4 regions of the Faecalibacterium sp. IP-3-29 genome follow, and region 4 is predicted to be linked to each of the others. Evidence: riboswitches for the same ligand, from Rfam matches in the RefSeq annotation. Region 4 holds a riboswitch; each other region holds the start of a gene.
What was found. Region 4 has a riboswitch for cyclic di-GMP ahead of MTP40_RS12140 (hypothetical protein). Riboswitches for the same ligand answer to the same signal wherever they lie in the genome.
Positions count from the first base shown of each region.

Region 1: it holds a riboswitch for cyclic di-GMP, as region 4 does, so the genes downstream of both, MTP40_RS12820 (InlB B-repeat-containing protein) here and MTP40_RS12140 (hypothetical protein) in region 4, are expected to answer to the same signal.
Region 2: it holds a riboswitch for cyclic di-GMP, as region 4 does, so the genes downstream of both, MTP40_RS13890 (leucine-rich repeat protein) here and MTP40_RS12140 (hypothetical protein) in region 4, are expected to answer to the same signal.
Region 3: it holds a riboswitch for cyclic di-GMP, as region 4 does, so the genes downstream of both, MTP40_RS08395 (CAP domain-containing protein) here and MTP40_RS12140 (hypothetical protein) in region 4, are expected to answer to the same signal.

Region 1 covers NZ_CP094471.1:2,687,406-2,692,891, reverse strand. Annotated here, with positions in the region: gene MTP40_RS12830 (glycosyltransferase family 2 protein) at 1-357, opposite strand, end outside; gene MTP40_RS12825 (RecQ family ATP-dependent DNA helicase) at 646-2,226, shown strand; cyclic di-GMP riboswitch class I at 2,524-2,598, shown strand; gene MTP40_RS12820 (InlB B-repeat-containing protein) at 2,713-4,911, shown strand; gene nrdG (anaerobic ribonucleoside-triphosphate reductase activating protein) at 5,223-5,486, opposite strand, start outside.
Region 2 covers NZ_CP094471.1:2,888,655-2,894,140, forward strand. Annotated here, with positions in the region: gene MTP40_RS13875 (alanyl-tRNA editing protein) at 1-680, shown strand, start outside; gene trmB (tRNA (guanosine(46)-N7)-methyltransferase TrmB) at 850-1,602, shown strand; gene MTP40_RS13885 (putative ABC transporter permease) at 1,604-2,653, shown strand; cyclic di-GMP riboswitch class I at 2,895-2,971, shown strand; gene MTP40_RS13890 (leucine-rich repeat protein) at 3,225-5,486, shown strand, end outside.
Region 3 covers NZ_CP094471.1:1,763,565-1,769,050, forward strand. Annotated here, with positions in the region: gene MTP40_RS08380 (ribonuclease J) at 1-1,126, opposite strand, end outside; gene rnhA (ribonuclease HI) at 1,530-1,994, shown strand; gene MTP40_RS08390 (hypothetical protein) at 1,991-2,503, shown strand; gene MTP40_RS08395 (CAP domain-containing protein) at 2,613-3,416, opposite strand; cyclic di-GMP riboswitch class I at 3,549-3,624, opposite strand; cyclic di-GMP riboswitch class I at 3,750-3,825, opposite strand; gene bilS (flavodoxin family protein BilS) at 3,943-4,446, opposite strand; gene bilR (bilirubin reductase) at 4,474-5,486, opposite strand, start outside.
Region 4 covers NZ_CP094471.1:2,536,973-2,542,458, forward strand. Annotated here, with positions in the region: gene greA (transcription elongation factor GreA) at 1-358, opposite strand, end outside; gene MTP40_RS12140 (hypothetical protein) at 722-2,725, opposite strand; cyclic di-GMP riboswitch class I at 2,887-2,962, opposite strand; gene MTP40_RS12145 (MATE family efflux transporter) at 3,228-4,529, shown strand; gene MTP40_RS12150 (helix-turn-helix domain-containing protein) at 4,577-5,422, opposite strand.

The sequences.
Region 1 (5,486 bases), 150 kb from region 4:
AGGCGCGGTGCCCCGGGCAGTCAGCGTGTTCAGCTTGGCCAGCACGGTCCTGAGGGCTGCTTCGTCCAGCCAGTCGTCGCTGTCCACTACCTTGTAATACAGGCCGGTGGCGTTGCGGATGCCCTGATTCACGCCCTCGCCGTGGCCGCCGTTCTCCTGATGGATGGCCTTGACGATGGTGGGACATTTGGCAGCGTACTCATCGCAGATGGCGGGGGTGTCATCCCTGGTGGAACCATCGTCCACCAGGATGATCTCGGCCTGCTCCCCGGCGGAGAGCAGGGTCTCGATGCAGTGGCGCATATATGCCGCCGAGTTGTAGCACGGGACGGCGAAAGTGATCAATTTCTGAGCCATACAAAATACTCCTTTGCTCTTTTCCGGCAGATGCGCAAGGCAGGGGCCGGGATGGAGATATGTACCCATATTATAGCATTTTTGTGCAGGAAATGCTATCGAACGTGGGAAATGTCAGAGATGTTTTACAATTATCCGGGAAGTTGTGGTATACTGATTGGGTTATAAACCTCTCAGGCCGCTTTGTGTCCAGCTCCCCTGGTAGGGGAGCCAAGACTTGCCTCTCCTACTAGGAGAGGTGGCATTGCGAAGCAATGACGGAGCGGTTTTGTATGGATAGGAGGAACCATGGAAAGTCCGCATAGTATTCTGAAAAAAGTCTTTGGCTACGACAGCTTCCGCCCGGGTCAGGAGGAGATCGTCTCCCGCCTGCTGGCCGGGCAGGATGTGCTGGCCGTGATGCCCACAGGTGCGGGCAAGTCCATCTGCTATCAGGTGCCGGCCCTGCTGCTGCCGGGCGTCACCATCGTGGTCTCGCCGCTGGTGAGCCTGATGAAGGATCAGGTGGGGGCGCTGGTACAGGCAGGTGTGGCGGCAGCTTTCCTGAACAACAGCCTGACGGACAACCAGAAGGCCCTGATGCTCCGCCGCGCCCGGGAGGGGTGGTATAAGATCATCTATGTGGCTCCGGAGCGGCTGGAGATGCCGGGTTTCCAGCGGTTTGCGCAGGAGCGGGAGATCAGCATGGTCACGGTGGACGAGGCCCACTGCATCAGTCAGTGGGGGCAGGACTTCCGCCCCAGCTACCTGCGCATCAAGGCGTTTGTGGACAGCCTGCCCAAGCGCCCGGTGGTGGGAGCCTTTACGGCCACCGCCACGGCCCATGTGCGGGAGGACATCCGCACCCATCTGGAACTCCACACCCCCTACGAGGTGACCACCAGCTTCGACCGGCCCAACCTCTATTTTGCCACCCGCAGGGCTCTGCCCAGCGAGAAGCCCAAAGTTCTGCTCGACCTTGTGCTCAGGGAGCGGGACAATGCGGGCATCATCTATTGCAGCACCACCCGGCAGGTGGACGAGACCACCCGCCTGCTGCAGAGCCGGGGAATCCGTGCGGCAGCCTACCACGCCAAACTGGATGCGGATACCCGGCGGCAGAATCAGGACGATTTCCTCTATGACCGGGTGCAGATCATGGTGGCGACCAATGCCTTCGGCATGGGCATCGATAAGCCAAACGTCCGGTTCGTCATCCATTATAATATGCCCAAGGATCTGGAGAGCTATTATCAGGAGGCGGGCCGCGCGGGCCGTGACGGGGAGCCAGCCCGCTGCACCCTGCTCTATTCCGGCACCGATGTGCGCACCATCCGGTTCTTCATCGACAAGGAGATGGAGGCTGACAACGGCCTGCCTGCGGATGTCAAGGCCGAAGCGGCACGCAAGGCAGAGGAACGGCTCAAGTACATGACCTTCTACTCCACCACACCGCGCTGCCTGCGGGGGTATCTGCTGAGCTACTTCGGCGAGGCCGCGCCCCAGAAGTGCGAGAACTGTTCCAACTGTCTGCTGGCAGCACAGGCTGCCGAACAGGTGGAGGAGCAGGCGGCACAAGCCCGCCAGCGCGCCGCGGCCAGTGCAAAGCGGTTGGCCTCGGCCTCCCGCCGCCGTGCCGACGAAGATGCCCTCAGCGAAGCAGACGAGAAGCTGCTGGCTGCCCTCTATGCCCTGCGTAAGCGGCTGGCCGCAAAGCAGAAGCTCCCTGCCTATATGGTGTTCAATGATTCCACCCTCCGCCAGATGGCGCTGAAAAAGCCCCTGAGCGTGGAGGAACTGCTCAATATCCCGGGTGTGGGCGAGAAAAAGGCCGCCCGCTATGGGCAGGAGTTCCTGAGTGTCATTGAGGATATGGTAAGTTCAAGGTAACATAAAACAGAAAGGAAAAACCGGAAATGCCGCTCTGGGCTGAAAAGCTCGGGCGGCATTTCTGGTTTCGTCACTCTTTGACGGCCTCACCCTCTCAGTCTCGCTATCGCTCGACAGCTCTCCCGAAGGGAGAGGTGGCATTGCGCAGCAATGACGGAGAGGGCCACCCCCCATCCCAGTCAAACTACACTAAAAAATAGACTATATTTGTAACATATTCCGAACATGACAAAAACACTTGATTTATATGTAGGGGGGGGGGGGTATAATAGGATGTGCAAGAGCACCCCCGCAAAACAGAAGAATTGGCAAACCAGCCGGAAGGCTGCGACGCAAAGCTAAAGGGCCCAGACCGGGCAACCAGCTGCACTTCCCAAGAAGTACATCCACAGCGCCACACCAGCCTTTCGGGGCAGGTGCGGCGCTTTTTTACGTTTGCGGTGGGTGCAATACACATTTGGGGTAGACTCTAAAGGAGGAATCACAATGAAACTCAAACGACTTGTCAGCGCCATTCTGGCCGTTGGCATGGCTTTGACAATGCTGCCCACGGCGGCGTTTGCGGCAGATAAACCTACGTATGTGAATCATCTTAGTTTTATTGGTGACCAGCCGGATACCAAAGGGAAAAATGCGGTTAATGGTATGATCATTGTTGATCATGCCTATAATTGGTCATGGTCAGGTAGTGATGCGTCATCATATAAATTAAATTTCACTGCTACTTTTGATCCTAATGAAGTCAATGCTGAAGTGCCAAATACTATCCCATGTGAGGTTCGCAACCAAGCTGGAATAATCAAAGATGGCATCTTTCAGAAATGTGTTTATAACTTTTCAACGATTGAGAATGGACAATTCGAATCGATCGATGCACGTTCATCTGGAATAGTGAAAGGTGGATATATCAAGAATTACACTTCTACTGTATCTGATAACACAGAGTTCGAGAATGGAATTGTCTACGGAAGCTTTGAAATGACAAAGGGAACGCTTACCGGTGGTCTGATTTGCCAGCTTCCGGATAATTTTACATCGACGACATATCAGTATCTGAAAGCACCCGGATGCTCGATTATTCCGGTGATTCCTAACCTTCCGGAGGATGTTGTCTTTAATGAAAGTGTTTATATGGTAGGTAAGAATCAGCCCCATACTTTCAAAGTTATCGCTACTTCCAAGACATTCCGTAATTGGAATTATGACGAAAGCCTTTCTCCTTATATTATTAAAATTGATGATAAGACGCTTCAGGTTACAGTGCCTGATACAGGAAATATCTATATTGAGGCCGCTGTTGATAAGGTTCCGCTTTCGGAGAATACGATTGGTCTTGTTGATGGCAAAATAGTTCCCGTGGATAAAGACGGCGAACTTTACTCTGGTAGCGAACATGATGGGTGGATTTATGATTCTAATACAAACACTTTAACCATTAAAGAGAAGTGTGATGATGGTACTGATAGTATCGTTGATTTAGGAAATACAGAGGTCGATTGGAATATCAAAAATTTCGGCATCATCAATGGGGGTATTTTTATCTCTGAAAATCCGTCTGAGGGCACTCTTAGAAACGAAGAAACCGGCAAGATTGAGGGTGGGAAATTTAATACTTCTGTAAGAAACTTCGGAACTATCGATGACGGTATATTTAATTTCAGCGTAAGCAATTATGGCACAGTAAATAATGGTACATTTACCGATCGCTATTCAAATGCCTCTGTATCCAAAACAAATCCAGATAATACTGTTACTAAAAATTACGGATTTACTAATGGCGGTATTTTTTCACGATATGCAAGCTTCGACAATCAGCCCGACATTAAACTCAGCTGGGTCACTCTGAACAACTGCACCGCCAACGGCATCTCCGGCTTGGTGGGCGTTGTGGGCAACCAGACCCTGAACGTGGAAGCAGATGCAACCTCCTGGACCGGCTGGGAAGTCACTGCCGACCCGAGCTATGAAGAAGCAATCACCAAGCAGGTGGGCAATACCACTGCATTTGACCTGACCTTGAACGGCGACGACGAGTGGAGCGTTACCCTGACCGCACAGGTCAAGGAAGGCTACTACCGGATGAGCCTGACCGATGGCACCGCCACCAATGCCGACGGCACAGAGATCACCTCTGCCAAGGCAGGCGATACCGTCAAGCTGACCGCTGCCGATGCCCCGGAGGGCATGGTGTTCGACCGCTGGGAGATTTCCCCTGCGGATGTGGCTCTGACGCTGGAAGAGGGCGGTTTTGATTCCCATGCCGCCACTGCAAGCTTCAAGATGCCTGCACAGACTTTGAGCATCCGTGCGATGTACCGGATGGCCGACCAGCCCGAGGAACCCAACGTTCTGGGCACCGTTGCCATGGTGGCAACCGCCGGTGTGGGCGCTGCTGTGGTTGGTTATACCGGCTACATGATCGGCACCGAGCTGTATCTGAACACTGTCCTGCCCGATGGTGTGGCCATCCCGCAGAACACCGCCGAACTGGCAAAGCTGGTCTGGACTGAAGCCGGAAAGCCTGCCCCTGCCGCTGTGATGGCTCCCGATGCCACCGATGAACAGAAGGCTCTGACTTGGGCCATCGAGAACCAGCTCATCTCCGCCGATAAGGCCGCAGACGCTTCTGTGAGCCGCTGGGAAGTTATCCAGACTTGGAATAAGGCGCAGGAGATGAAGGGGTAAGATATCCTTCGTACAACCTCTCAGTCGCCTGCGGCGACAGCGTACGGGTTGCGGCTCCCAGCGTCCGCATCGTGCAAGGTTTTGCACTTGCGTCCTGCTGGCCGCTGCCCCAACAACTCCTCCCTGCTTCCGCCACTGGCGGCGGTCGTCGTCGTTGCCTTACTAGGGGAGGTGGCATTGCGCAAGCAATGACGGAGAGGGTGAGGATGCTAACCAATCAAGCCATTCACTGATTATATTCCCAAAACCGGAAATGCCGCCCTGAGCCGTAAAAAGCTCAGGGCGGCATTTCTGGTTATTTGCGGTTTTCTTTACATGGTGTGTGTCGCAAAGACTTTTTCGTCCTCCCACCAGACGGGGGCCTTTGCGGCAAGGCTTTTGGGCACATCCAGAAGCCGCTGGTTGGAGCTGCCCCGGAAGCGCAGGGAGATATCGTGCAGGGCTTCCACAAAGCGGCCATCCACCAGAACATCCAGCAGACTCAGCAGCTCATCGGTGACCTCACAGCGGGCCGGGCAGGGAACACTGCCGGTCAGCTGCTCCCAGGTGTAACCGGAATAGCACCAGACGCTCTT
Region 2 (5,486 bases), 350 kb from region 4:
CCTACCCCACCCGGGAGGAGCTGGCCGCCCTGACCTACCGCTCCAAAAAGGAGATCGAGGGGCAGGTGCGGATCGTGACCATCCCCGGGGCGGATGTCTGTGCCTGCTGCGGCACCCACACCGCCTTTACCGGTGCGGTGGGCCAGATCAAGATCCTGGCCGCTGAAAACTATAAGGGCGGTGTGCGCCTGAGCATCGTCTGCGGCGGGCGCGCGCTGGAAGCCGCGCAGGCCATGCGGGCGCGGCAGGCAGAGATCGGTGCCCTGCTCAGCGCCAAGGCCAGCGAGACGGCCAACGCCGTGCACCGGGTGTATGACGAGTACACCGCCCTGAAATTCACCCACTTCGGACTGTGCAGCCAGCTCTTTGACGCGCTGGCCGCGCAGGCAACGCCCGGTGCGGATGCCATCCGCATCGTGCCGGGGCTGGACCCGGACGGCCTGCACCGGCTGGCTAGCCGCCTGAGCGAAGCCACCACCGGCCTGTGCGCGGCCCTGACCCCCAACGAAAAGGGCACCGGCTACTGTATCGCCCAGGCGGGCGGTGATGTCCGTGCCCTGACCAAAGCCCTGAACGCCGCCCTCAATGGCCGCGGCGGCGGCAAACCCGGCATCTGTCAGGGAAGCTGCGCCGCAGAGCCGGAGGAAGTGAAAGAATTTTTGCAGAAGCAAGACCGGTAAGCATCCTCGCCCTCTCCGTCTTTGCTTCGCAAAGCCACCTCTCCCAAAGGGAGAGGCTTTGGCAGTGTGGAAAACCATCCGTTTCTGCCAAAGGCTCCCCCTTTGGGGGAGCTGGCGCGTCAGCGCCTGAGAGGGCGAGCCACGTTAATTTTAAGGAGAACAACAAACTATGAGAATGCGTTTCAAACCCTACGCCCACGATGAGCTGATGGCCGCCGATTTCCACGTCCACGAGCCCCTGATCTGGGGCGGCAAGTGGCACGCACAGTATGCCCGCCCGGAGCAGCCCTTTGTGCTGGAGCTGGGCTGCGGCAAGGGCGGCTTCCTCTCCCAGCTGGCCTGCGCCCACCCGGAGAACAACTATCTGGGCATTGACATCACCGATAAGGTGCTGATCCTTGCCAAGCGCAAGATCGAGGCCGCTTACACCGAGGCAGGCCGCCCCATCGACAACGTGAAGATCATGAGCACCGACATCGAGCGCATCAAGGGCGTGCTCACCGCCGAGGATACCGTCAGCCGCATCTACATCAACTTCTGTAACCCGTGGAGCAAGAACGCTTCCTCCAACAAGCACCGGCTCACCTATCCCCGCCAGCTCATCCAGTACCGCGAATTCCTGAAGGACGGCGGCGAGATCTACTTCAAGACCGATGACGACGACCTGTTCCGCGACAGCCTGGAGTATTTCCCCGCTTCCGGCTACGAGATCACCTGGAAGACCTTTGACCTGCACGAGAACGAGCCGGAGTGGAACATCCGCACCGAGCACGAGGGGATGTTCACCGAAATGGGCATCAGGATCAAGGCCCTGATCGCCAAAAAGCTGCCCGGCGATGAGACCGTGACCTGGATCGAGCCCAAGGTCCTGAAAAAGAGGAAGGCTGCGGAGGAAGCTGCTGCCGCCGCAAAGGAGGCGTAAGATGTCCTTTTTTGTCAACACCATGGTCTGCGGCTTTTCGCTGTATCAGATCCTGGCGTTTTTCCTGATCTACTCCTGCCTGGGCTGGTGTCTGGAGGTCATCTATGCTGCCGTTTCCACCGGCCAGCTGGTGAACCGCGGCTTTCTGAACGGCCCGGTCTGCCCCATCTACGGCTTTGGCATGATCATTGTGCTGTTCACCCTTTCGCCGCTGGTAGACAACCTGTTGCTGCTCTATATCGGCGGCGTGATCCTGCCCAGCGTGCTGGAGCTGGCGGGCGGCTGGGCGCTCTACAAGCTCTACCACACCCGGTGGTGGGATTACAGCGACTTCCCCTTCAACATCGGCGGATATATCTGCCTGGAGTTCTCCCTTTTGTGGGGCGTGGGCACCGTTGTGGTGATGAAGGCCGTTCACCCCGTGATCGCCGGCCTTGTGGAGATGGTCCCCCAGATGGTGGGCTTTGTTCTCATGTGCATCCTGTACGCCTGCTACGCCGCCGATGTGGTGGTGACCGCCTTTGCGGCCTCTGACCTGGCCCGTGAGCTGGATGCCCTGGAAAAGGTGGCCGACAGTATGCACGCCGTGTCCGATGCCATGACCGAGCTGCTGGGTACCACCGCCATGGATGTGGACCAGAAGATGGACGAGAGCCGCCTGCAGCTCAAGCTGGCGGCTGCCGAGGCCCGGGACAATGCCGCCAGGCTGAGCCCCCGGGATGCCGCTGCCGCCCTGCGCGCCAAGGCCGACGAGGCCATGGAGGCCGCACGCAAGTCCTCGCAGGAGGCCCGGCTCAATGCCTCTGAGGCCGCCGCTGCCGTCAAGCTGGCCGCCAAGGGCACCGCAGAGCGCACGGCAGAGCTGCTCCGTCTGGAACAGCTGGCCGAGGAGCTGCAGGCCCGCAGCGAGGAGATGCGCGCCCGCACCCGGAGCTCCAAGTACTTTGGCAAGGGCCGTATGCTCCGCGCTTACCCCAAGCTGCGCCACGGCGAAAAGCACCGCTCTCTGGACGAGCTGCGGGAGCGCCTGAAGTACGAGCGCAGGCACTGACCCTGACCGCTGCAGCAACCCCAAATGCCCCTGACCGGCTTCTTTCGGTCAGGGGCATTTTTCTTGCACTGCATTCTCCATAAAGTCAGGCAGATCTTGTGCTGCCGCAGGATTTTGTTTTCGTTATGTTTTCCACATTGTACGCTCCTTTTTGTATACTCTTCCAAATCTATTTTCGTCATATTGACAAAAAAAAAAATAGAGTATCTTATCCTGTGCAATATGCTATTCCCGCTAAAAACTGAAGAATCGGCAAGCCAGTCGAAAGGCTGCGACGCAAAGCTACAAGGGCCTGTAATATGGCAGCCAGCCGCACGTTATTCTATCCGGGTAAGGTAACATGAAACCTTGCACCTCCTTGTGAAGATGCGTCGGCTTCCCTTCAGGAGAGCGAGCGCGCAGCGGGCCTGCAAGGGTTCAGAGTGTCGTACCAGCCGTTTGGCCGGTGCGGCGCTCTTTTGTTTTGGTTGAAATAGAGAAAGTTTTTGGGAATATCATGGAAAAGGAGTAAAAAATTATGAGACCTAAGCGTTTGATCAGCTTATTGGTTGCGGTCTGCATGATGATCACCATGCTGCCCCTGTCGGCAGTCACGGCATTTGCGGCAGACACGTCATCGTCAACTGTATATGAAGCCACCGTTGACGGTTACAAGTATGCCTATACGGTAAATGCAGACGGTAATGCAACCATCACAGATTTTCTTGGCCCTGTTGCTTCAACAAGCACTGGCTCCTACGACATCACCATACCCGAAAAGTTGGACGACCACCCTGTAACCGGTTTGGGAGAATCTTCATTCTCTGGCACCTATTCACCTGATCATCCGAAAAATAACACTCTGCTCTCATTCTGTAACCAGATTCAATCCGTCACAATTCCAGAAAGCGTCACTTCCATCGGTAAGTCTGCCTTTGAAGATTGCTCCAACTTGGACTCTCTTACCATCAAAGGTGTTGCCACTTCGATAGGAGCCTATGCCTTTGGAAGCTGTACTTCTCTTACATCACTTTCGTTAGTTGGCAGCTTTCAAACGATCGGCGATTACGCCTTTGTAAGCTGTGGCATGACATCTCTTACCATTGATGCCACTATCACATCGATTGAAAAATACGCCTTTTCAAGCAGATCTCTTACATCGCTTTCATTAACGGGCAACGTTCAGAAAATCGGCGATTACGCCTTTTATTCTTGCTCTTCTCTGAAGACCGTCACTCTTCCCAAAAGTCTGACTTCCATCGGAGCGTATGCTTTTGATTCCTGCACCAGCCTGGATTCGATTGAAATTCCCGGAACGGTCACTGAGATCGGTGATTTCGCATTCCACCTCAGTGGGCTTACCTCCGTCAAAATTGACGAAGGTGTGCAGTCAACCGGAGTTCATATGTTTTATGATTGCGATAACCTGGCCACTGTGAACCTCCCTGAAAGCCTGACAACCATTGCCAAGGGTTCCTTTGCGTTTTGCTCCGACTTGAATCATGTTAAGATCCCCGCCCGTGTCACTTGCATTGGGGATGGTGCGTTTTCCCATTGCACCTCACTTTCAGAGATCACCCTGCAAGATGAAGTGAAAACCATCGGTGCGGATGCTTTTTTATCCTGCCAAGAGCTCACCTCGATCACTCTGCCGGACAGTGTGACAGACATTGGCAAGGAGGCTTTTGGGCATTGCTCAAAACTCGAGTCCATCACCATCCCGAAAAATGTAACAACCATTAAATCTGATACCTTTGACTTTTGCTTCAATCTGAAATCCATTACGCTCCCTGCCGGATTGACCTCCTTCCAGGATGATCTGAGCACTTGTACGGCTGGGTATTTCTACGCTACCGATTACAAAAAGGACGAAAATGGCGACCCCATTTATGGCGAAGATGGACAGCCTATCTATATTTACACTCCCAATGGTGCCATCTACTATAACAGCAATAAAACCGATGCAGATAAACTGCTTGCAAACTCTACCAACACCGATCTGAAAAACCGCAATTTTCTTTACCTCTGCAATGTGACCTTTGATGCCAATGGCGGCAACCTGACCGACTCCGCTGAGGTGCCGGTTTATAAGACCGAAAAAATCACTGATACCAAGGCAAACGAACTGACTGCCATCCATGATCCCACCCGTGCGGGTTACAAGTTCACCGGCTGGTACACCACCCCAGATGGCAAGCCCGAAGATGGCAAGTTTGATGTGGACGAAACCGCAATTACAAAGGACATCACCCTCTATGCCGGTTGGGAGTTCGACCCCGATGCTCCGAGCTGCCACCCGCTGACCGTGACCGGCGGCACTGTTACTGTGAAATACGACGGCAGCGATGTGACCAGCAAGTTGAACAGCAGCACTGACGCAACCACCGGCCAAAAGACCTACTCTGTACCGGAAGGCGCAGAAGTGACCGTGACGCTGGACAAGAACACAGCGCCCGAGGGCAAGGTGTTTGACGGTTGGTCTACCTCCCTGCCCACAGGTCAGGACTACAAGGCAGAAAACATCACCTTTACCATGCGCAGTGGTGTGAATGTGTCTGCAACGTACCGTGATGCCGCCGCTGACCACACCCCCGGTACCGCAGCCTGCCACCCGCTGACCGTGACCGGCGGCATTGTTACCGTGAAAAACGGTGACAAGGATGTGACCGATACCCTGACTGTTACTACTGACGAGACCACCGGCAAAAAGACCTACTCTGTACCGGAAGGCGCAACAGTGACCGTGACGCTGGACAAGACCCTGATCCCTGAGGGCATGGTGTTTGACATCTGGTCTACCGGCAAGTTCTCCCTGCCGCTGGGTCAGGACTACAAGGCTGAGAGCATCACCTTT
Region 3 (5,486 bases), 770 kb from region 4:
CGGAGATGATGATGAAGTCGCCGGGGCCCACCCGCACCTGACGGTGGCTGCAGGAGGCCATGCGGGAAAGGGCGCTCAGGGGTTCGCCCTGGCTGCCGGTGGTGATCAGCACCACCTGCTCCGGCGGGTACTGGTTCAGCTCATCCACACTGATAAGGGTGCCCTCGGGGATGTGCATATAGCCCAGCTCCTGCGCCATGGCAGTGTTATTGACCATGCTGCGGCCGCTGAACGCCACCTTGCGGCCATCCTCCACGGCCAGATCAATGATCTGCTGGACGCGGTAGATATTGGACGCAAAGGTCGCAATGATGATGCGCTTGTTCCGGGCACGTGCAAACAGGTTGCGGACACCGGCGGCCACCTTCTGCTCTGTGGCGGTAAAGCCCGGGCGCTCGGCGTTGGTGGAATCGCTCAGCAGGGCCAGCACACCCTTCTGACCATACTCCGAAAGGGTGGTCAGGTCGGTCACGCCGCAGGCCAGCGGGGTGTAATCGATCTTGAAGTCGCCGGTCTGGATGATCGTTCCGGCGGGGCTGTCAATGGCAAAGGCCACGGAATCGGGGATGGAGTGGTTGACATGGATGGGCTCCACGGTAAAGCAGCCCAGCTTGATCTTCTGTTTGGGGGTGATCTCCACGAACTTGGTCTTGCCCGCCAGACCAAACTCCTCCAGCTTGTTCCGGATGAGGCCGCAGGTCAGCCGGGTGCCGTAGATGGGCAGATCAAACTTCTGCAGCAGGTAGGGAATGCTGCCGATGTGGTCTTCGTGGCCGTGGGTGATGAGCAGGCCCTTGATCTTGTCCTTATTCTGCACCACAAAAGTAAAGTCAGGGATGACCATGTCCACGCCGTACATCTCACTGTCCGGGAATACAAGGCCGCAGTCCACAATGATCATATCCCCGTTGCACTCATACACGGTCATGTTCTTGCCCACTTCGCCCAGACCGCCCAGCGGGTAGATGTGGATGGGCACAGCGGCCTCCTTGGGCTGCTGAGAACGGCGGGGCCGCCGGTTATAATAAGGGCGGCGGGTGCGGGTACGCTTTTCCCCACCGGATTCACTGTTTCTGTTCGGATTGTTCTGAGCCTGAGCCGGGTTCTGTTCTTTGACCTGTGCCATGCGGTACCTCCAAAATCAATTACAAAACGCAGGCACACCCCTTTGCGAGCGGCCTGTCTGTTGTGAAGGAGCAGCAAGCGCACCGCCGCTCCCATCGAAACCATCGTATAGAATTTTTCGCTTCCATGCCCGTTTTCGGCACTGGGATGGCCGGAACGGAGTAATTTCTGCCCTGTCAGTCCATCTGTTCGATGCGACCGCGGCACTGCCCCGTTCCGGCCGGACACACCGCACCGGTGCGCCCCTATACGCATTTTGTTACAAACAGTATAGTATTTCTTGTCCACTTTGTCAATTCAAAGCTTTGCCGGAAAAGCCGGGGATGATACGTTTTCCTCTTGACAGAACCGGAAAAATAGCTCTAAATAGAGGTATCCAAAAATTCAAGTTCCGGGAGAAACAGATGAAACAAGTCGAAGTTTACACCGATGGCGCGTGCAGCGGCAACCCCGGCCCGGGCGGCTGGGGCGCAGTGCTGCGCTACCGCTTCAACGGCAAGGTCTACGAAAAAGAGCTCAGCGGCGGCGATGCTTCCACCACCAACAACCGGATGGAGCTGACCGCCTTTATCGAGGCCCTGCGCCAGCTCAAGGAGCCCTGTGAGGTGCGGCTGTGCTCTGACAGCCAGTACGTCATCAACGGGCTGGAAAAGGGCTGGGCCAGGGGCTGGAAGCGCCGGGGCTGGAAAAAGTCCGACGGCTCCCCTGCCCTGAACCCCGACCTGTGGGAACAGGCATTGGAGCAGGAAGCCCGGCACAAGATCACCTATGTCTGGGTCAAGGGCCATGCAGGCCACCCGGAAAACGAGCGCTGCGACCAGCTGGCCGTGGCACAAAGTCAGGCACACGGAGGGAGACAGGGACGATGAGCGATACATTTCTGCCCGGCAGCGGGTTCGATACCTATGAACAGCAGGACAAGGTGCTGGTGGGCCTGTGCGGCGGCACGGGCTGCAAAGCAGCTGTCCGCATTTTACAGCAGCAGGGCTTTGCGGTGATGGGCGCTGTGGTGCGTCTGTGCACCGATGACCCCGTTGTGGATGCCGCCAGGGAAGCCGCCAAGGCTCTGGGCATCGAGTGCATCACCCTGAATGCCAGCGAACTGGCCAGCCAGCTGGCCGAGGAGACCGCTGCCCCGGCCGACCTGCGCTTCCCCGCCCTGCTGGCGGCGGCTGACCGGCTGGGCATCCAGTACATTGCCACCGGCCACCGCGCCCGGGTAGAGACTGGTGCGGACGGCGTGCACGTCCTCTGCCCTGCCGAAATTGCGGACGAGAGTGTCCGGCTTGCCGCCCTGCCGCAGGAAACGCTGGGCCGGCTCATCCTGCCCTTGGGCGATTTCAGCCCCGAGGATGTGGCTGAGATGGCAGCAGAATAAAAAGCAAAAGAGATGCACCCCGCCTTCCTGAAACCGGTTCAGGGAGCGGGGTGCATCTCTTTTTGCTCTGTTTTATTTTATCGTACAACGCTCAATGGAAGTCATCCGCTTACTTTGCGAAGATCTGGATCCAGTTGTGGCCCCACTGAGAATTGGCATCGTAGTTGTAGCCAAGGCACATATACTTGGCGGCAGGGTCCATGATATTGACACGGTGGCCTTCCGAAGCCATCCAGTCTGCAACGACCTTTTCGGGCGTGGTCTCGCCCCAGGCGGCATTCTCGCCGGTGGCGGTATCAGACACGCCGTACTCTTTCAGCACGGTGAAGCAGTTGGTGCCATCGGGGCGGGTGTGGGAAGCGACCTTTGCCACTTCCTTTGCGCGCTCAGCGTTGACCAGCGCCAGCACTTCCTGTGCGAAACCGTTCTCACTGGTGCCGCGGGCGTAGGTAAAGATCATCACCCAGTAATTGCCGTACTCGCCGCCCTCGTAGTAGCCAATGCCAACGGAGGTGGCATCCTTGTCCAGCATCCGCTCCTTGAAGAAATCGTAGCGATTCCAGGCGGCGACCACGTCCGAAGCATTCTCAGCAGCTGCCCAGTAGTTCTCGCCCACAGAAACATCGTCCACACCGTACTCCGGCAGGATGGTGAACTCGCGGCTGCCATTGGGGCGGTTGTAGGAATAATTGACGGTAAGTTCTTCTGCACGGGCCTGTGCGGCAGCATTCAGTGCGCTGCTGCCCATGCTCAGAGGAGCCACACCGGCCTGTGCACGCTCTGCGTTGACGAGCTGCAGCAGCTCATCGGCCTTGGAAGCTGCGTGTGCGGGCATTGCCAGAACAAACATCAGGCAGATGAATGCGGCGCAGCAGACCAGATTCTTCAGGACTTTCATCGAAGCGTTACGCATGGTGTTGAACCTCTTTTGTGTTGCCCCATGAAAAAAGGTGTCGATTGCTGGTATACTCGGCAATCGACACCTGATGCTTCAGATGAAGGTCACTCAACACCCAATCTCCGCTGTGGAGACCCTCAGGTGATGAGAAGCAACTGGCTGCCATTTTACAGGCCCTATAGCTTTGCGTCACAGCCTTTCGACTGCTTTGCCGAGGATATTCAGTTTTGCGTGCCTTTCTTCTTTTGGGAAGAAATTTGAGAACGAAAAAAGGTGTTGTTCTGCAATACACTCAGCAAAACAACACCTAGAAATTCTAAGCAGGTCACCCAAAGAAAAATTTCTTTGAGAAGCAGCTGGCTGCCATTTTACAGGCCCTGTAGCTTTGCGTCACAGCCTTTCGACTGTTTTGCCGAGAATATTCAATTCACCTTGAGGAACTGTTCCCATTTCCTCGACATTATCCTACCACATCGGGCAGAACCTGTCAACTGTTTTGGAGCAGCTTTCTCAAAAAACTGCTTTTTGAAGAGTTCTTCCGTTATGCCTGCACCTCTGCCGCCTTTTTGCGCAGCTGGTCGAGGTCTGCGGCATCCGGGTGAGCCAGCGCCTTGTCAAAATTCTCGATCAGCATCTCGAGGTTGGGTGCATGGTTGGGCTGCTGCAGCATCTTTTCGTACTGCTGGCGCACAGTCATGGGCATCTTGCCCTGGCACATATAAGTTCCAATGACCGTGTTGCTCTCATCCAGCGACTTCTGCACCGCTGCCAGGATCTGCTCGAAATATTCCGCACTGCCGCCAAAGCCTGCGGTGCCGAACAAAAAGACCTGCTTCCCCTTCAGGGTCTGCAAAAAGGCGGTGAGGGTGTCATCGGCATGGCCCTTGTCCGTCCAGAAGCCGATGTAAAGGGTCTCAGCCTCCAGTGCCTCCGGGGCCGGTGCTCCGAAGTAGGTGCACTCATTCTGGGGCAAGCTTGCGCGAAGGGTGTCGGCCAGCAGGCGGGTGTTGCCGGTCTTGCTGCTGAAAACGATGGCGTAGCTCATGGTCATTCTCCTTTATTATGTTTGATATCAGATGCTTCCCTGTTCTTTTGCGTTCAGGGCATCATAGATACAGCGGGTGCCCTGATGGGCGATCAGGCCGCCCAGGCACTTCTTGTTGCAGCGGACACAGCGGTGGATCTTTGCCGCATTGCCGCTCTGCAGTTTGTTGACCCAGTTGGGGTCGGCCAGCAGCTGGCGGCACATTGCCGCACACTGGATGCGGCCGCTGGCAAGCTGCTGCTCCACAAAATCGGGGTCGTTCAGGCCGCCCACACCGCAGAGCGGCACGCTGGTATACCGGCGCACCTCATCGCAGAACTTGAGGAAGCAGCCGGTCTCCTTGAACTCGGGGTGGCTGGCCGACGGGATGGTATTTTCCAGCGCAGAGTGGTTGGCCAGTGTCACATGGAAGCTGGTCACGCCTGCCTGCACCAGCAGGGGCACGAACACGGCCAGTTCCTCCTCCACCACACCGGCGTTGCCGTAATGGGGGTTCTCCTGCCGGACAGCCAGCTTGTAGTCAATGGCCATGCCGGGCACAGCGGCGTGCACTGCCTTGACAGCTTCCACGGCAAAGCGGGCGCGGCGCTCGGCACTGCCGCCGTATTCATCGGTGCGGTGGTTGAAGATGGCGGAAGAGAAGCTGCCGCACATCCGGTCGCCGTGCACCTGCACCATGTCAAAGCCCGCCTGCTTTGCCAGCACAGCAGCCTTGCCAAAGCCCGCGATGATCTGATGGATCTTTTTCTGGGACATCTTGGTGATGTAGGGGCCCACGGCATCGTTCATCCGCTCCCGCAGCTGGTCGGGGGTGATTTTTTTCATCAGCATCCCCGGGATGCACTTGATGATGGACATCATGTCGGTATCGGTCTGGTGGAGCTGGGCGCAGACCTTGCAGCTGTATTTGTGGGCGATCTCGCAGATCTGCTGATAGAAGGCAAAGCCCTTTTTGTCAAACAGGGACTTCTCGAACCGGCTCTTGGCCACCGGCACGTCGCCGATGATGATCATGGCGCAGCCGCCCTTGGCCAGCCGCT
Region 4 (5,486 bases):
TCTTGCCGTTGATGGGGTCAGCCTCGGTGCGGCCAACGATATCGTACTCCTCGGCCTCATCATCGCCGATCATCTTGATGGAAACGTGGGTGCCAACAGAAACGCTGTCCACGCTCAACTCGCTCTCGTCGATGATCACAGCGTTCTTGACCATCTGCTCCAGCTCGGTGATGCGGTTTTCCACCAGACCCTGGGTGTTCTTGGCTTCATCGTACTCGCTGTTCTCAGAAAGGTCGCCGTGGCTGCGGGCTTCCTTGATCTCCTCGGCCAGCTCCTTGCGGCGGACCGTCTTGAGGTATTCCAGTTCGTCCTGCATCGCCTTCAGGCCGGAAGCGGACATCTTGATTTCTTGTGCCATTTTGGATCTTCTCCTTGTCTATTGGATTGACGCAGCCGCAAAGCCGCGCACGAATGCTATTATGACTGTTCTATTATAATAGCAAGCCGGGAGCTTGTCAATAAAAACCACGGCGCTAGAGCGGAAAAAGCGGCGGTTTCGGCTCCCGCCCCTATGCAGAAGCGCCCCACCGGTTCCCCGGCAGGGCGCTTCCACAGGTTATTTGGGAATAGAGAATGGTTCGGTTGTGGGGGCAACCCCCCAGTCGCTTTCAGCGACAGCCCCCGCTAATAGGGGGGCCCTTGGCATGGCGGATAGTTTCACCTTTTTGCCAAGGCCGCCCCTATTAGGGGCGGTGGCATCCCGAAGGGATGACGGTGGGGTTTACTTTTCCTGTGCCTTATTCCACACGCGGATCACTTCAACACGGCTCACGGAATCGGTATCCACATAGGTCTCGCCGTTGTCCTTTGCGGCCTTGAGCAGATCGTTTTCCACAGCCCAGGCAATGGCCTTCTGGGTATCGGTGGCATCAGCGGGCAGAACTGCGGCGGGTGCGGGCTTACCGGCATGGTTCCACACCAGCAGGGCCAGCTCGGCACGGTTTGTGGGGATGGCAGTACCGGCGGGCAGAGCGGTTTTCAGGTACAGCTCCGTACCCAGCTGGTAGCCCGTCCAGCCAAGAACAGCTGCACCTACACCGGCGGTGGCCACGACAGCCACAGTTCCCAGCACGTCGGGTTCTTCCACATCGGCCATGCGGTACATTGCACGGATGGTCACACCCGTATTGGGCATGATGAACTGTGTCTTTTCAGCACTGGCATCAAAACCACCGGTCAGCTCAGTATTACCGGTGATTTCCCAGCGGTCAAAGACCATACCGTCAGGAATCAGAGTGGCATCTGCTTCCAGAATCACAGTATCACCAGCACGGGCGGCAGTGATCTCCTTATCCTTTGCGCCGTCGGCAGTTACGCTGTAAGCCTTACCGTCGGTCAGGTTCAGAGGGTAATAGCCTTCCTCGCTCTGTGCGGTCAAGATGATAGTGCCTTTGTCCTCACCGTTCAGCTTCAAAGTCAGCGGGTTGGTATGCTTCTGCTCTTCGGTCAGGGTGAAATCGGTATCACCGGCAACAGACCAGCACTTGAAGCCATCTGGGGCGGTAATGGTGACTTCCTGCTCGCCGACAACACCGGCGGTGGTCATACCGTTCACGGTGCCGCCATTCACAGTTACCCAACGGACAGCAGGGTTCTGCTCACCAAAGTTTGTGTAACGGCTGAATACACCGCTTTCAATTGTACCATTGTTGGTAAAGTAACTTGTGGCAGTGACATCCTTAACAGTGCCATTGTTGGTTACACTATTTCTGATGATGCCGTTCTGGAGTATGCCGTTATTTGTGATACGCCATTTTACTGCATTGTTTTCAAGATCAGCAGTGTACCAATCTTCAATTGTCATGGCTTTGTTCAGTTCTTTGGTCTCCACACCGCTGTTATAAGTCCAGCCATCATACGGGCTGCCGAAATACGAACCGAGGCTATCAACCGGTAGACCGTTTTCGATTTTTAAGGGAGTTGCGATTTTGCTGACGGTAATTTCGACATCTCTGTCGGTCGGCATGGTAAAAGTCAGGGTAGCATAGTCTCCATCACGACCAGCAACAGCACCGGGCAAAGTGGTTTCATCTACTTTCTCACCATTGATGAACCAACCACTAACTTTCTTTCGAGTATCTTTGAAAGCGATTGTTACTTTTGGATCACCAACGGTATATACATGATCCTGTAAGTCTTCATTAATTATGCAACCTTGAGCAGTCAATTCGTGTGCGTCTGTCAAATTTGACTTTAATTTGAATACTGCACGATTAATTGTACCCGAATTGGTTTTTATCATTTCATAGTAAGTTCCGCCATTGATAACGCCACCGGCACTATTAATGATTTGATGTACATAGCAATCGTTTATCGTACCGGAGTTATTAACATATCTATACTTTCCGCCATTGATAGTTCCCTGATTATATAAAACAATTTCATTCCGGATTTTTGACCCCTTATATGAATAACCAGAAGCGATAGTCATTGTACCAGAACCAGGCTTGTTTCTATATGGTGTCCACCACCAACCTTCACCAGTGCATTTATCAAGTGGACCAGTAGCGTTTGTTGTAATATTTGTTCTAGTGACAGTTACACCATTAACTACAATTGAGCCAGGTGTCTCGTCTGGTACTTTTGGATACCCTTCCTCGGTAATTTCAAGACCTCCGACTTCAGATGGCACGATATCATTTCCAGCTGCAAACGCCGCAGTGGGCAGAATGGTCAGAGCCATACCAATCGCTAAGACAGCGCTGACAAGTCGTTTCAACTTCATATCGTTTTCCTCCTTTTATGAATTACTCCCAAAATATAACCATGCCCGCACAAAGCAAAAAGAGCGCCGCACCGGCCAAATGGCTGGTACAACGCTCTGCGTTTTGTACTTTGGGAATCTACCGCCCCTTGAGGTGATGCCCATGTGCGGTATGGTTGAGAAAGTGCGGCTGGCTGCCATATTACAGGCCCTTTAGCTTTGCGTCGCAGCCTTTCGACTGGTTTGCCGATTCTTCTGTTTCAATGTGGCATTTTACACAAAAATCATAAGACTTTTTTTTTTTTTTGTCAATAACCCAAAACCATCTTTGGCAAGTTGCACAAAAAGGGAAGTATCTGTATGGCATTTTCGGATAGCAGCATCTCCCCGGGGAGAAGTGTTCCGTTTGGGAAAAGGCGGCGTGTTTTCTCGCTTTTTCGTTGAAATATGCCAGGTTTTATGATATAGTAGTAGTCGTTTTTACGTTTCACTCCCCTATTCTCCCTGCGGAAAGGAAGCATCCATGAACCTGACAAAGCAGTTCTTCAAGTATGTGTCGCAGAATATTTTCGGTCTGATCGGCACATCGTGCTATATTCTGGCCGACACCTATTTCATCGCCCAGGCGGCGGGCACCGACGGCGTGACCCTGCTGAACCTCTGCCTGCCCATGTACAACCTGATCTTTGCCTTCGGCTCGATGATCGGCCTGGGTGCGGCCACCCGGTACGCCATTCTGCAGGCGCAGGGCGAGGCGCGGGCGCAGCGGTTTTTTTCCAACGCCATCCTCTGCGCCTGCCTGATCGCCATCCCGTTCATGCTGGCAGGCGCGTTCTGCCCGGGCACGCTTCTGCAGCTCATGGGCGGCGATGGGGACATTGTGGCGCTGGGCCTGAACTACACCCGCATCTTCCTGCTGTTCACGCCCTTCTTCATGTGCAACTACATCTTCTCGGCCTTCGTCCGCAACGACGGCGACCCGTCCCTTGCCATGGTGGCCACCCTGAGCGGCAGCCTGTTCAATGTGGTGTTCGATTACATCTTCATCTTCCCCATGGGGCTGGGCCTGCCCGGCGCGGCGCTGGCAACGGCCATCTCGCCGGTGCTCAGCATCGCCATCTGCAGCCGCCACTTTTTTCAAAAGAGCAACACGCTCACCTTTGTCCGGCAGGACCCCTCGGCCCGGCTGCTGGTGCAGAGCTGCCAGCTTGGTATCTCCGGTTTTGTCGGGGAGCTTTCCTCTGCCGTGACCACCACCGTGTTCAACTTCCTGCTGCTCCGGCTGGCGGGCAACGTGGGCGTGGCCGCTTACGGCGTAGTGGCAAACTTTGCGCTGGTGGCAACAGCCATCTTCAACGGCGTGGCCCAGGGTGCCCAGCCGCTGATCAGCCAGTGCTACGGCAAAAACGAGATGACCGGAGCAAAAAAGCTGCTTCTGCTGGGCTGCGGCACTGCGCTGGCGCTGGCGGCGGTGTTGTACAGTGCCGTGTTTGGCTTTACCGATACCTTTGTTGCCCTCTTCAACAGCGAGAGCTCTGCACTGATGGCCGAATATGCCCACAGCGGTATGCGCATCTACTTCCTGGGCTACTTCTTTGCAGGCTGTAATATTGTTGCGGCGGGCTATCTGGGTGCGGTCAACCGCCCCACCGAGGCCACCATCACCTCGGTCAGCCGGGGCGTGGCCGCCATCGTCACCTGCTCGCTGATTCTGAGCGCCCTGTTCGGCATGAACGGCGTGTGGTCGGCCTTCCCCGCCGCCGAGGCCATCACGCTGGCCCTGACGGTGTTCCTGCTCAAGCGCCCGCAGTCTGTGTGCGGCTGAACGCCTCCACGGAAAAGAGCCGGGTGCTGCCCCGGCTCCTGAACATTTTAAATATACAGTGCCTGCTCCCGCTGGCTTTCCGCCGGGCTGAGGGGCCGTGCTGTCTGACCGGCCAAGGCCCGCCACTGTGCGGGGGATTGGCCGGTCTCTTTTTTGAACACCCGGCACAGGTAGTTGGCCCCTGAGAAGCCGCACAGGCTGGCAATGACATCCAGCGTGTATTCCCGGTGCAGGAGCAGCCGCATGGCAGCTTCCACCCGCACGGTGGTCAGGTATCGCCCCGGGGGCACCCCCACGGCGGCGGTAAAGGTGCGGACAAGGTGGCTCTTGGAGACTCCCAGCCGCTCACTGAGCTCTTCCACGCCGTACAGGCCAGCGTAGTTCTGGCGGATATCCTCAATGGCGGCCTCCACCAGCGGCGGCAGGGGCGGGGCGGCGCTGTCGGCCCCCGCAAGCTCACAGAGCAGGGCAAAGGCCAGCTGGCTGGCAACCCGGCTGCGGGGTGTATCGGCCTCGGCGGCAAGGCGGCCCAGCAGCTCTGCGGCGGCGGGGCAGGTCTCGCCCCGGGCCAGGAACGGCAGCTCCGTCAGCCCGGCAAGGAACTGCACCGCCGCCTGCCCGGTCAGCTGGATGCAGAGCAGGTGGCTCTCCCCTTCCGGGGTCAGGGTCAACGGGGCGCGGCTCAGCACCAGATGGCCCGCCGCCGCGCTCTGGGGCGGCAGGATCAGTGCGCTGCCCGCCGGGGAGGGCGAGGCATCGGTCAGGCTGGCAGTGCATCTGCCGCTGGAGATCAGGCAGACCCACAGCCCCTCGCCGGTCAGGGTCAGGGGGTCTTTGGGCTGGATATCCCGCACCACGCCAAGGGCTGCGGTGCTTGTCCAATCATAAAGCAATATCTGACACCTCAAATCAATAAAATGCTATTTTATATCACAAAGTTATCTGTTATTATAATAT